4 regions of the Streptomyces sp. NPDC053069 genome follow, and region 2 is predicted to be linked to each of the others. Evidence: riboswitches for the same ligand, from Rfam matches in the RefSeq annotation. Region 2 holds a riboswitch; each other region holds the start of a gene.
What was found. A riboswitch is a leader RNA that binds a small molecule or an ion and turns the genes downstream of it on or off. The one in region 2 is predicted to bind cyclic di-AMP.
Positions count from the first base shown of each region.

Region 1: it holds a riboswitch for cyclic di-AMP, as region 2 does, so the genes downstream of both, ACIGXP_RS08745 (peptidoglycan DD-metalloendopeptidase family protein) here and ACIGXP_RS03970 (NlpC/P60 family protein) in region 2, are expected to answer to the same signal.
Region 3: it holds a riboswitch for cyclic di-AMP, as region 2 does, so the genes downstream of both, ACIGXP_RS31370 (transglycosylase family protein) here and ACIGXP_RS03970 (NlpC/P60 family protein) in region 2, are expected to answer to the same signal.
Region 4: it holds a riboswitch for cyclic di-AMP, as region 2 does, so the genes downstream of both, ACIGXP_RS33645 (transglycosylase SLT domain-containing protein) here and ACIGXP_RS03970 (NlpC/P60 family protein) in region 2, are expected to answer to the same signal.

Region 1 is NZ_JBITZN010000003.1:374,012-376,203, reverse strand. It holds gene ACIGXP_RS08750 (alpha-galactosidase) at 1-445, shown strand, start outside; cyclic di-AMP (ydaO/yuaA leader) riboswitch at 753-908, shown strand; gene ACIGXP_RS08745 (peptidoglycan DD-metalloendopeptidase family protein) at 913-1,839, shown strand; gene ACIGXP_RS08740 (SGNH/GDSL hydrolase family protein) at 2,003-2,192, shown strand, end outside.
Region 2 is NZ_JBITZN010000002.1:73,928-76,119, forward strand. It holds gene ACIGXP_RS03970 (NlpC/P60 family protein) at 1-972, opposite strand, end outside; cyclic di-AMP (ydaO/yuaA leader) riboswitch at 980-1,150, opposite strand; gene pcrA (DNA helicase PcrA) at 1,373-2,192, shown strand, end outside.
Region 3 is NZ_JBITZN010000016.1:92,953-95,144, forward strand. It holds gene ACIGXP_RS31370 (transglycosylase family protein) at 221-922, opposite strand; cyclic di-AMP (ydaO/yuaA leader) riboswitch at 927-1,100, opposite strand; gene ACIGXP_RS31375 (transglycosylase family protein) at 1,283-2,192, opposite strand, start outside.
Region 4 is NZ_JBITZN010000018.1:155,804-157,995, forward strand. It holds gene ACIGXP_RS33640 (HAD family hydrolase) at 1-370, shown strand, start outside; gene ACIGXP_RS33645 (transglycosylase SLT domain-containing protein) at 523-1,011, opposite strand; cyclic di-AMP (ydaO/yuaA leader) riboswitch at 1,017-1,190, opposite strand; gene ACIGXP_RS33650 (polyprenyl synthetase family protein) at 1,767-2,192, shown strand, end outside.

The DNA.
Region 1 (2,192 bases), on a different contig from region 2:
CCCGAACACCCAGCTCAACGGTCGGGTCAGTGGCCTGCGGTTCCGTTTCGTCAGCGCCATGGCGGGCGTGCTCGGGGTGGGCGGCGACCTCACCGAGTGGACCGATCAGGAACTGGCCGAGGCCCGGCAGTGGATCGATCTCTACAAGGAGATCCGGCCGGTCGTCCAGCAGGGCGACCTGTACCGGCTGCGACCTCCGGCCGGTGGACTGAGCGCCGTCCAGTACGTCCTGGGTGAGGAGACGGTGGTCCTCGCCTGGCTCCAGGCGCAGAGCCACGGCGAACCCGTGCCGGCGCTGCGCCTGCGCGGACTCGACCCGGCGGCGTCGTACGAATGTCGCGAAACGGGCGAAGTCCATCGCGGTGCCGTACTGCTGCACCACGGGCTGCGCGCCGGCCTCAAAGGTGACCTGGATGCAACGGTTATCCGCCTGTGCCGCATCTAATGCTTCTGCCCGAATTGGCGCCTTCATTCAAACTCGGAGTGAAATGCGGACTCATGGTCGGGTGCGCGTGAGGAGCGTCATATTCGTGACGGTGCGTGCCGCGTCATGTCCACGTAATTTCCTCGGTGAAGAGGGAATTTGAAGGGCCGTAACAGGTGGAAATGCACGGAGGGTGACGGCGAATTCCCGAATCCGATCTTCTGAAAGGCGAACGGCGGAAACCGACTGCTTGTTTCCCTGCGTCCCACCCGCTTACGTTCGCCACCGATCCGGACGGAACGCCGAATCCTGCCGCCGCCCGGAGCCCCACACACTTGACCCGTGTTCGGCAGGAGCGGGGGACCCATCAGGTACCACTGCCTGTCCGGTCTCCGCGACAGGCTCGGGGTGAAACCGTGCGCGCACGGCCGGGCAGCTCCAGCCCGAACCCGACAGCTCACCTCGCAGGCGCCGGAGAGGAATGCGCCATGCCTGGTAAGGGCAAGCACCGACGCCCCAAGACCCCGCGTCTTTCCCGCTCGATCGCCGTCGCCGGAACCGGTGGTGCCGCCCTGGCCCTCCCGCTCGTCGGAACCACCGGGGCGCATGCCGCCGGCACCGCGCAGTCCGTCTCCGCGCAGGCCGTGCAGTCCCTTCGGGCCCCGGTGCACAAGGCCGCCGCGCAGCCGGATTCCGGCGTCCGTACCTACACGGTGAAGACCGGCGACTGCCTTTCGGTGATCGCCGACGAGCAGCACGTGGCGGGCGGCTGGCACCGCCTCTACGCCGACAACCGGCAGGCCGTCGGCGACGACCCGTCGCTGATCCACCCCGGCCTGGAGCTCGCGCTCGGCAGGCAGGCCGCACCCACCCGCAGGCACGCCGCACCCACCCGCACCGAGCCCGCGGCCCCGAGCCGGTCGTCCGGCGGCTCGCACCGCTCCACGCCCCAGGCGGCCCCGGCGCCCAGGACCTCCGGCGCCGCCACGACGCCGGCCACCTCCACCGGCTTCACCCTCCCGGTCACGGGCGCCACCATCGGCACCGGTTACCACGTGGCCGGCAGCATGTGGTCCAGCGGCTACCACACGGGCGTCGATTTCGTCGTACCGACCGGCACCCCGGTCAAGGCCGTCGCCGCCGGGACGGTCGTCTCCGCCGGCTGGGGCGGCGCGTACGGCAACCAGGTCGTCCTCAGGCTGAACGACGGCCACTACGCGCAGTACGGCCACCTCTCCCGGCTCTCCGTCTCGCCCGGGCAGACCGTGACCGAGGGCCGGCAGGTCGGCCTGTCGGGCGCCACCGGCAACGTCACCGGCCCGCACCTGCACTTCGAGATCCGTACCACCCCCGACTACGGCTCCGACATCGACCCGGTCGGCTACCTCCGCGAGCACGGCGTCGCCGTCGTCTGAGGCTGTCCGTCCTTCGGCGTGTTCGCCCTGTTCCGGGTTGGCAAATCATTTAAGGGTGTCATATCTCACCGGCCGTCAACCCCTGCCTACGGTCGCGTAGGACACATCCAAAGGTGAATCATGGTCCGACGTGGCAGACGATTCGAAGAGTGACAACACATCAGTGATCGGGTCGTACGTGGCGGTGGGGGACAGCTTCACCGAGGGCGTCGGCGACCCCGGCCCCGACGGGGCATTCGTCGGCTGGGCCGACCGGTTCGCGGTACTGCTCGCGGACCGGCAGCCCGAGGGCGACTTCAAATACACCAATCTCGCGGTCCGCGGGAAGCTGCTCGACCAGATCGTGCAGGACC
Region 2 (2,192 bases):
CGTGGTGCGCGGAAGGGTGACGCCGGCCGCCTTCCAGGCGGCCTGGGTGAGGCCCGAGCAGTCGTAGGAGTCCGGCCCGGTGGCGCCCCACACATACGGCTTGCCGATCTGTGCGCGGGCGAAGGCGATCGCCTTCTCGGCCTTCGTGCCGTCCGAACTGGGGGCCGTGGACCCGGTCGAGCCGGAGCCCGTCGAACCGGATCCGGACGACGAGGAGGAGGATGACGACGACGAGGACGGCGACGAAGCGGCTTGCTGCTGGGCTGCCTGCCGCTTCGCCAGCTCGGCCGCCTTGCGTGCCGCCTCCTGCTGCTTCTCCCGCTCGATGGCGGCCAGCCGCGCCTTCTCCTGGGCCGTCAGCTGTGACAGCAGCTTGCGCGCGGAGGCGAGTTTCTTCTGGACGGTCGCCTTGGCGGTCTTCAGGTCGTGCTGCGAGTCGGTCAGCGTCCGCAGGCTCTCCGCTGCCTCCCGCCGTTTCCTCATGGTCGCGGCCTGCTCGCCGATGTAGCCGTCGACCGCGCTCTTCTCCCGCGAGGTCAGCCGGTTCATCAGCTGGCTTTGGTCGAAGTAGTCCTGCGGGCTGTCCGCGAGCAGGAAGGTGGCCGTGTCGGGTGCGGCGGCGCCGGTGCGGTACTGGGCCGCGGCGAAGGAACCCAGCTCCTCCCGGGCCTTGTTGAGGCGTTCGGTACGCCGGGCGACGTCGTCGCGCAGGGCGTCGACGCGGCCCCGCTGCTTTCCTGTCCGCTCCTTGGCCGCGTTGTACTTCTCGGTCGCCGACTCCGCCTGGCGGTAGAGGTCGTCGACCTTCTTCTCGACCTCCTCCAGGCTCGGCTTGGCGTGATCGGTACCCGGGGTGGCCTCTGCGGTCTGCGAGAGCACGGCCATGGAGGTGAGGGCGGCGGTGGCGAGGGCGGGGGTGCGCAGGCCCGTCCCGATGGCCCCGCCGGGGCGCGTCTTGCGGTGCGACGCCAAGGGAGGCGACTCCTTCCAGTGAGCCGCCTACCGGGTTAGCTGTCGGGTTCGGGCGGCGGTTCGGAAGGGTTGCCCTACGGCCTCGTCCCGGGCGGGAGTCGGCCGATTCACCCCAGGATTCGGTGGGTCCCCGGCTCCGGGCGCCGTGCGGGCGCGCCGGACTCGGCGGAGGCCGCGCACGCGGCCTGACGGCAACCTAGCCAACCGGTGTGACTAGTGTGAAGGTTGGTGCGTGATATGTCCGATACATTTTCGTGATCCGGCGTCGGGATCACGTCCACGTCATCGGGTGATTCCGCAGCGTCAGGGCCGTGCCTCAGGATGTCCGCCGCTTCGCCGGTCGGCCATCTTGCCGGGACGGCGACCGGTTGTCGGTGGGGCGCCCTAGACTCGTAGAGCGATGAGCAGCCTCTTTGACGACAGCTTCCTGGCGGACCTCCAGCCCCCTCGCGGGCGCGAGGAGGAGCCCCCGCCGCCGCCCGAGGACGATCACGCTCCGGAGTCGATTCCGGACGATCTGTTCGGCGGGAAGTTCGACGTGCCGCCGGACCGGGACGCCTACTACCGCGACGGCGCCCCCCGCCCCGCGCTCGACGCGGCGGCCCTCCTGGAAGGGCTGAACGACAACCAGCGTGCCGCGGTCGTGCACGCCGGCTCGCCGCTGCTCATCGTCGCCGGCGCCGGCTCCGGCAAGACGCGTGTGCTCACCCACCGCATTGCCCACCTCCTCGCCGAGCGGCACGTGCACCCGGGCCAGATCCTCGCGATCACCTTCACCAACAAGGCCGCGGGCGAGATGAAGGAGCGCGTCGAGCAGCTCGTCGGCCCGCGCGCGCACGCGATGTGGGTGATGACCTTCCACAGCGCGTGCGTGCGCATCCTGCGCCGCGAGAGCAAGAAGCTCGGCTTCACGTCGTCGTTCTCGATCTACGACGCCGCGGACTCGAAGCGCCTGATGGCCCTGGTCTGCCGCGACCTGGACCTCGACCCCAAGCGCTTCCCGCCGAAGTCCTTCAGCGCCAAGATCAGCAACCTGAAGAACGAGCTGATCGACGAGGAGGACTTCGCCGCCCAGGCCACCGACGGCTTCGAGAAGACCCTCGCCCAGGCCTACGCCCTGTACCAGTCGCGGCTGCGCGAGGCGAACGCCCTCGACTTCGACGACCTGATCATGACGACGGTCAACCTGCTGCGTGCCTTCCCGGACGTGGCCGAGCACT
Region 3 (2,192 bases), on a different contig from region 2:
CGGCCACCGACCGACCGTCCCGTGGACGGGGAGGACACGCAGACGGTACCCATTGTTCACGTGCGGAACAAAGGGTGGATGCAGAGGGCACACAGAAAAGGCGAGCGGCGCACGGAAAAGGCGGGGCGCAGAAAAGACCCCGCCCCGGCGCGTACGGGGGAACACGCGCCGGGGCGGGGAGCCCGTGGGGACGGAGGGCGGACCCGAAGGCCGCTGTCGCTTACTTCAGGTGCAGCTGCTGGCCCGGGTAGATGAGGTTGGCGTCCTCGACGATGTCCTTGTTCAGCTTGAACAGCTTCTGCCAGCCGCCGGCGACGTGGTGCTTCTCGGCGATGGTGCTGAGGGTGTCGCCCGTGACGACCTTGTACTCGCCGTCGCCCTTCTTGACCTTCTTGCCGGTCGGGGTGGTGACGGTCTTGCTCGCGGACGGGGCCGTGCGCTCGGCGGAGCGGGAGGCGGCCTGCTGGTCGGAGCGCGTGGTGGTGCTGGGCGCGGTGGTCTTCGACGAGGTGGTGTTCGAAGTGGTGCTGGGCGCGGAGCCGTTGTAGGCGGCGCTCGACAGGCCCGTGCCGCAGACCGGCCAGGCGCCCTTGCCCTGCGCGGCGAGGACCTTCTCGGCGACGGCTATCTGCTGCGCCTTGGTGGCCTGGTTGGCCTGCGGGGCGTAGGCGGTGCCGCCGTACGCGGCCCAGGTGGAGGCGGAGAACTGCAGACCGCCGTAGAAGCCGTTGCCGGTGTTGATGGACCAGTTGCCGCCCGACTCGCACTGGGCGACCGCGTCCCACTCGGAGGCGGTGGCGGCGGAGGCGTTGCCGGCCGCCATCAGCGGGGCGGCGACGGCGGCGCCGGTGACACCGGCGAGCGTGATGGCGCGGACGGCCTTGGACGGACGACGGTGCTTGCCCTTGCCGGAGAACAGCATGGATCGATCCCCTCACCGACGCCTGCGAGGTGAGCTGTCGGGTTCGGGCCGGTTGAGTTGCCCGGCCGCACGCTCGCTTGCGCGAGGTGCGGCTTCACCCCCAGCCGGTGCCGGCGTCAACCGCCGGGACCGGCACTTACCTTGGGTCCCCCGCTCCTGCCCACGGCGCTTGACGCGACGACTGTTCCCGGGCAACCGCTGGCAGGATTCGGCGTTGCGACTGCCGGGGCTCGTGGTGACGAGCGGTCCTGACCGTAGACACGTGATCGGGGGAATTTCAAAGACGATCAGGGCTTCTGAGACTCATCCCACACTTTCACCGAATCGGACATCAACGGCGAAACAGGGCGTCAACTGCCGCTACTTTGCACCCTTTTCGGAACCGACTTCCAGGGTCTGACCGGCGGTGATGTGGTTCGGGTCGGCGCCGATGACGCCCTTGTTCCCGTCGTAGAGCGCATGCCATCCGCCGTCGACGCCCAGGGAGTCGGCGATGGAGGCGAGGGTGTCCCCCTCGCGCACGGTGTAGGTGTCCGCCGCACGGCCGGCATGACGGCCGGAAGAGGGGGCGCTCTGACCGTTTGTCACGCTTTCGTCCGCACTGTCACCGCGGTGACGTCCGCCACTGCTGAGCGCGCCGGTGTCGACCAGACTCCAAGAACCGGCGGGCTGCTGGTAATTGTCCGATTCGTCGGTACCGGGGGTTGCCGTCGGCGAGCTGTCGCCGCCCTGCGAGTCGCCATTGCCGGACGAGCCGGGCGTGTCGGTCTTGTCGGACTTGGGGTTGCCGGTTCCGGTGGGGCCGCCGGTCGCGTCCGGGGTCTTCGTGGCGTGGTGGCTCTGGTGCGGAGACGGCGAGGCGCCGGAACCCGAGGGGGAGCCGGAGGAATCGGGGCCCGAGGAATCCGGACCGGAGGAGTCCGAACCGGAGGCGGAGTTGGCGCCCGAGTCGGTGCCCGAGTGAGAACCGGAACCGGATCCGGAGCCGGTCCCGGAGTTGGACGCGGACGAATCCGGCAGACCGGACGAGTCGGAGCTGCCGGCCGAGCCGGAGGTGTCACCCGGGCCACCGGTGTCACCCGACCCACCGGTGTCGCCGGGGTTGCCGACGCCGGTGTCGACATCGACCGAACCGGAGTCGGAGGTCAGTCCGGAGAGCACGGCGCAGGTGGCCCACGGCCTGGTGCCCTGGTCGGCCAGGATCTTCTCGGCGACGGCTATCTGCTGCGAGCGGCTGGCCTGGTCGGCGCTGTCGGCGTACTGCGTGCCG
Region 4 (2,192 bases), on a different contig from region 2:
GCCCATCAGCAAGGTGCTGTTGCGCCATGCCGAGCTGTCCGACGACGAGTTGGCGTCGGTCGCGCGCGCGGTGGTCGGCTCGCTGGCGACGGTCACCATGTCGGGGCCGGGAACCGTGGAGCTGCAGCCGTCCGGGGTGACCAAGGCGACCGGCCTCGCGCTGGCCGCCGAGCGGCTCGGGATCGCCGCGGAGGAGGCCCTGGCGTTCGGCGACATGCCCAACGACATCCCGATGTTCGACTGGGCCGGACACGGGGTCGCCATGGCCAACGCGCACCCCGAACTCAAGGCGGTGGCCGACGAGGTCACCCTGTCGAACGAGGACGACGGCATCGCCGTCGTCCTCGAAAGACTGTTTCCGACCGGCTGACCGGCACCGACCGACTGGCCGGCCCTTCAGTACGCGGCCGTCCGGCGCAGGCCCGGAGGATGCACGGCGGCCGCCCGGCACGCCCCCGTCCGTCAGGTGCGGGGGCGTGCCGGGCGGCCGGTGTCCGTCCCGCCTGCCGGCCGGCGGAGCTGTCAGTACGCGCCGAAGACGTTGTCGATCGACCCGTACCGCTTGGCCGCGTAGTTGCAGGCGGCGGTGATGTTCGCGACCGGGTCGTAGATGTTGAAGGAGGTTCCGGCCACGTGGTACGCGTTGAACGTCGGGTCGATGACCTGGAGCAGGCCCTTGGACGGGATGCCCTTGGCGGCGTTGGAGTCCCAGAGGTTGATGGCGTTGGGGTTGCCCGAGGACTCCCGCATGATGTTGCGGTAGATGCCGTTGTAGCTGCCCGGGATGCCCTTCTGGGCCATGATCGCGAGGGACTCGCGGATCCAGCCGTCAAGGGTGTTCGGGTAACCGGCGGGGGTGGTGGAGACCGTGGTGGCGGCCGGGGTCGCGGCGGAGGCGCTGGTCGCCCCGATGAGCGGCAGGGCGAGGACGGCGGCACCGGTACCGGCGGCGGCGAGGGCGCGGACGATGCGGTTGTTCCGGGTACGGCGGTGCTGAGCGGCAGCAGGCATGGGGAAGTTCCTCTCCGGCGCCTGCGAGGTGAGCTGTCGGGTTCGGGCGGGGAGGTGCCCGACCGTGCCCGGGAAGGCACGGCTTCACCCCTAGCCGTTCCGGTGCGACGTGTGCCGTCCGGCCCGGCGACTTACCTGGGTCCCCCGCTCCTGCCATACGGATGAGTCCGTGGATGGTTATGCGGGCGGTGGCAGGATTCGGCGTCCGCCCGACGGCCCGGAACGTATGCGAGAGCACATGTCGGAAACAAGTACCGGATTCACACAACGTCCTATTTGACCTTGATCTATGCCCTATGAGGCGCTTGATCCTTTGCGGTTGCCAACCCTCAACTCGCCAGTGGGCCAAGGGGAGAAGGCGGGGTCGACGGGGATGGGGTGCCGACGGGTGCTCGTGACCCAACTCACGAAATAGCAAAACGCTTCAAGTCGGACATGGGGGATTCAGGTGGGTCGACTGGATGGCGGAACCCGCGACCTGGCGCCCGTCGTTGTCCCGGGAGAGGAAGGTGCAGGCGTTACTCCGCTCGCCTCTCGTCTCGCGACAAAGCGGACAGATTCCCGTTAAGTCGATAAATATACGTTCATATCGCTTGATCAAAAGCATCCCGGTCATGACCCGATACCTCCCAGGCTGGACCGGTGGGCGCTATCGGTGATCGAAAGAGGACCGGATACGCTGACTTGAGTGATGGCAGCGACCTATCGACAAACCGTGTAATCGCCAGCAGACACCAGCAGACAGGAGACCCCTCGTGACCGTCGTCGGGCCGTTCGGGCTGAGCGTGCGGGACCAGGCTCTGGAAGCCGATGTCCAGGCCGGATTGACGGCTGTCGAGGAAGGCTTGCTCGAGGCCACCAAGAGCGAGGTCCCGTTCATCACGGAGGCCGCGCAGCACCTGGTACGGGCCGGCGGGAAGCGGTTCCGGCCGCTGCTCGTGATGCTCGCGGCCCAGTTCGGCGACCCCTACGCGCCGGGCATCGTGCCGTCGGCCGTGGTCGTGGAGCTGACCCACCTCGCCACGCTGTACCACGACGACGTCATGGACGAGGCGGCCGTACGGCGTGGCGTGGACAGCGCCAACACCCGCTGGGGCAACTCGGTGGCGGTCCTCACCGGCGACTTCCTCTTCGCCCGGGCCTCCCAGATCCTCGCCGACCTCGGCCCCGAGGCCGTCCGG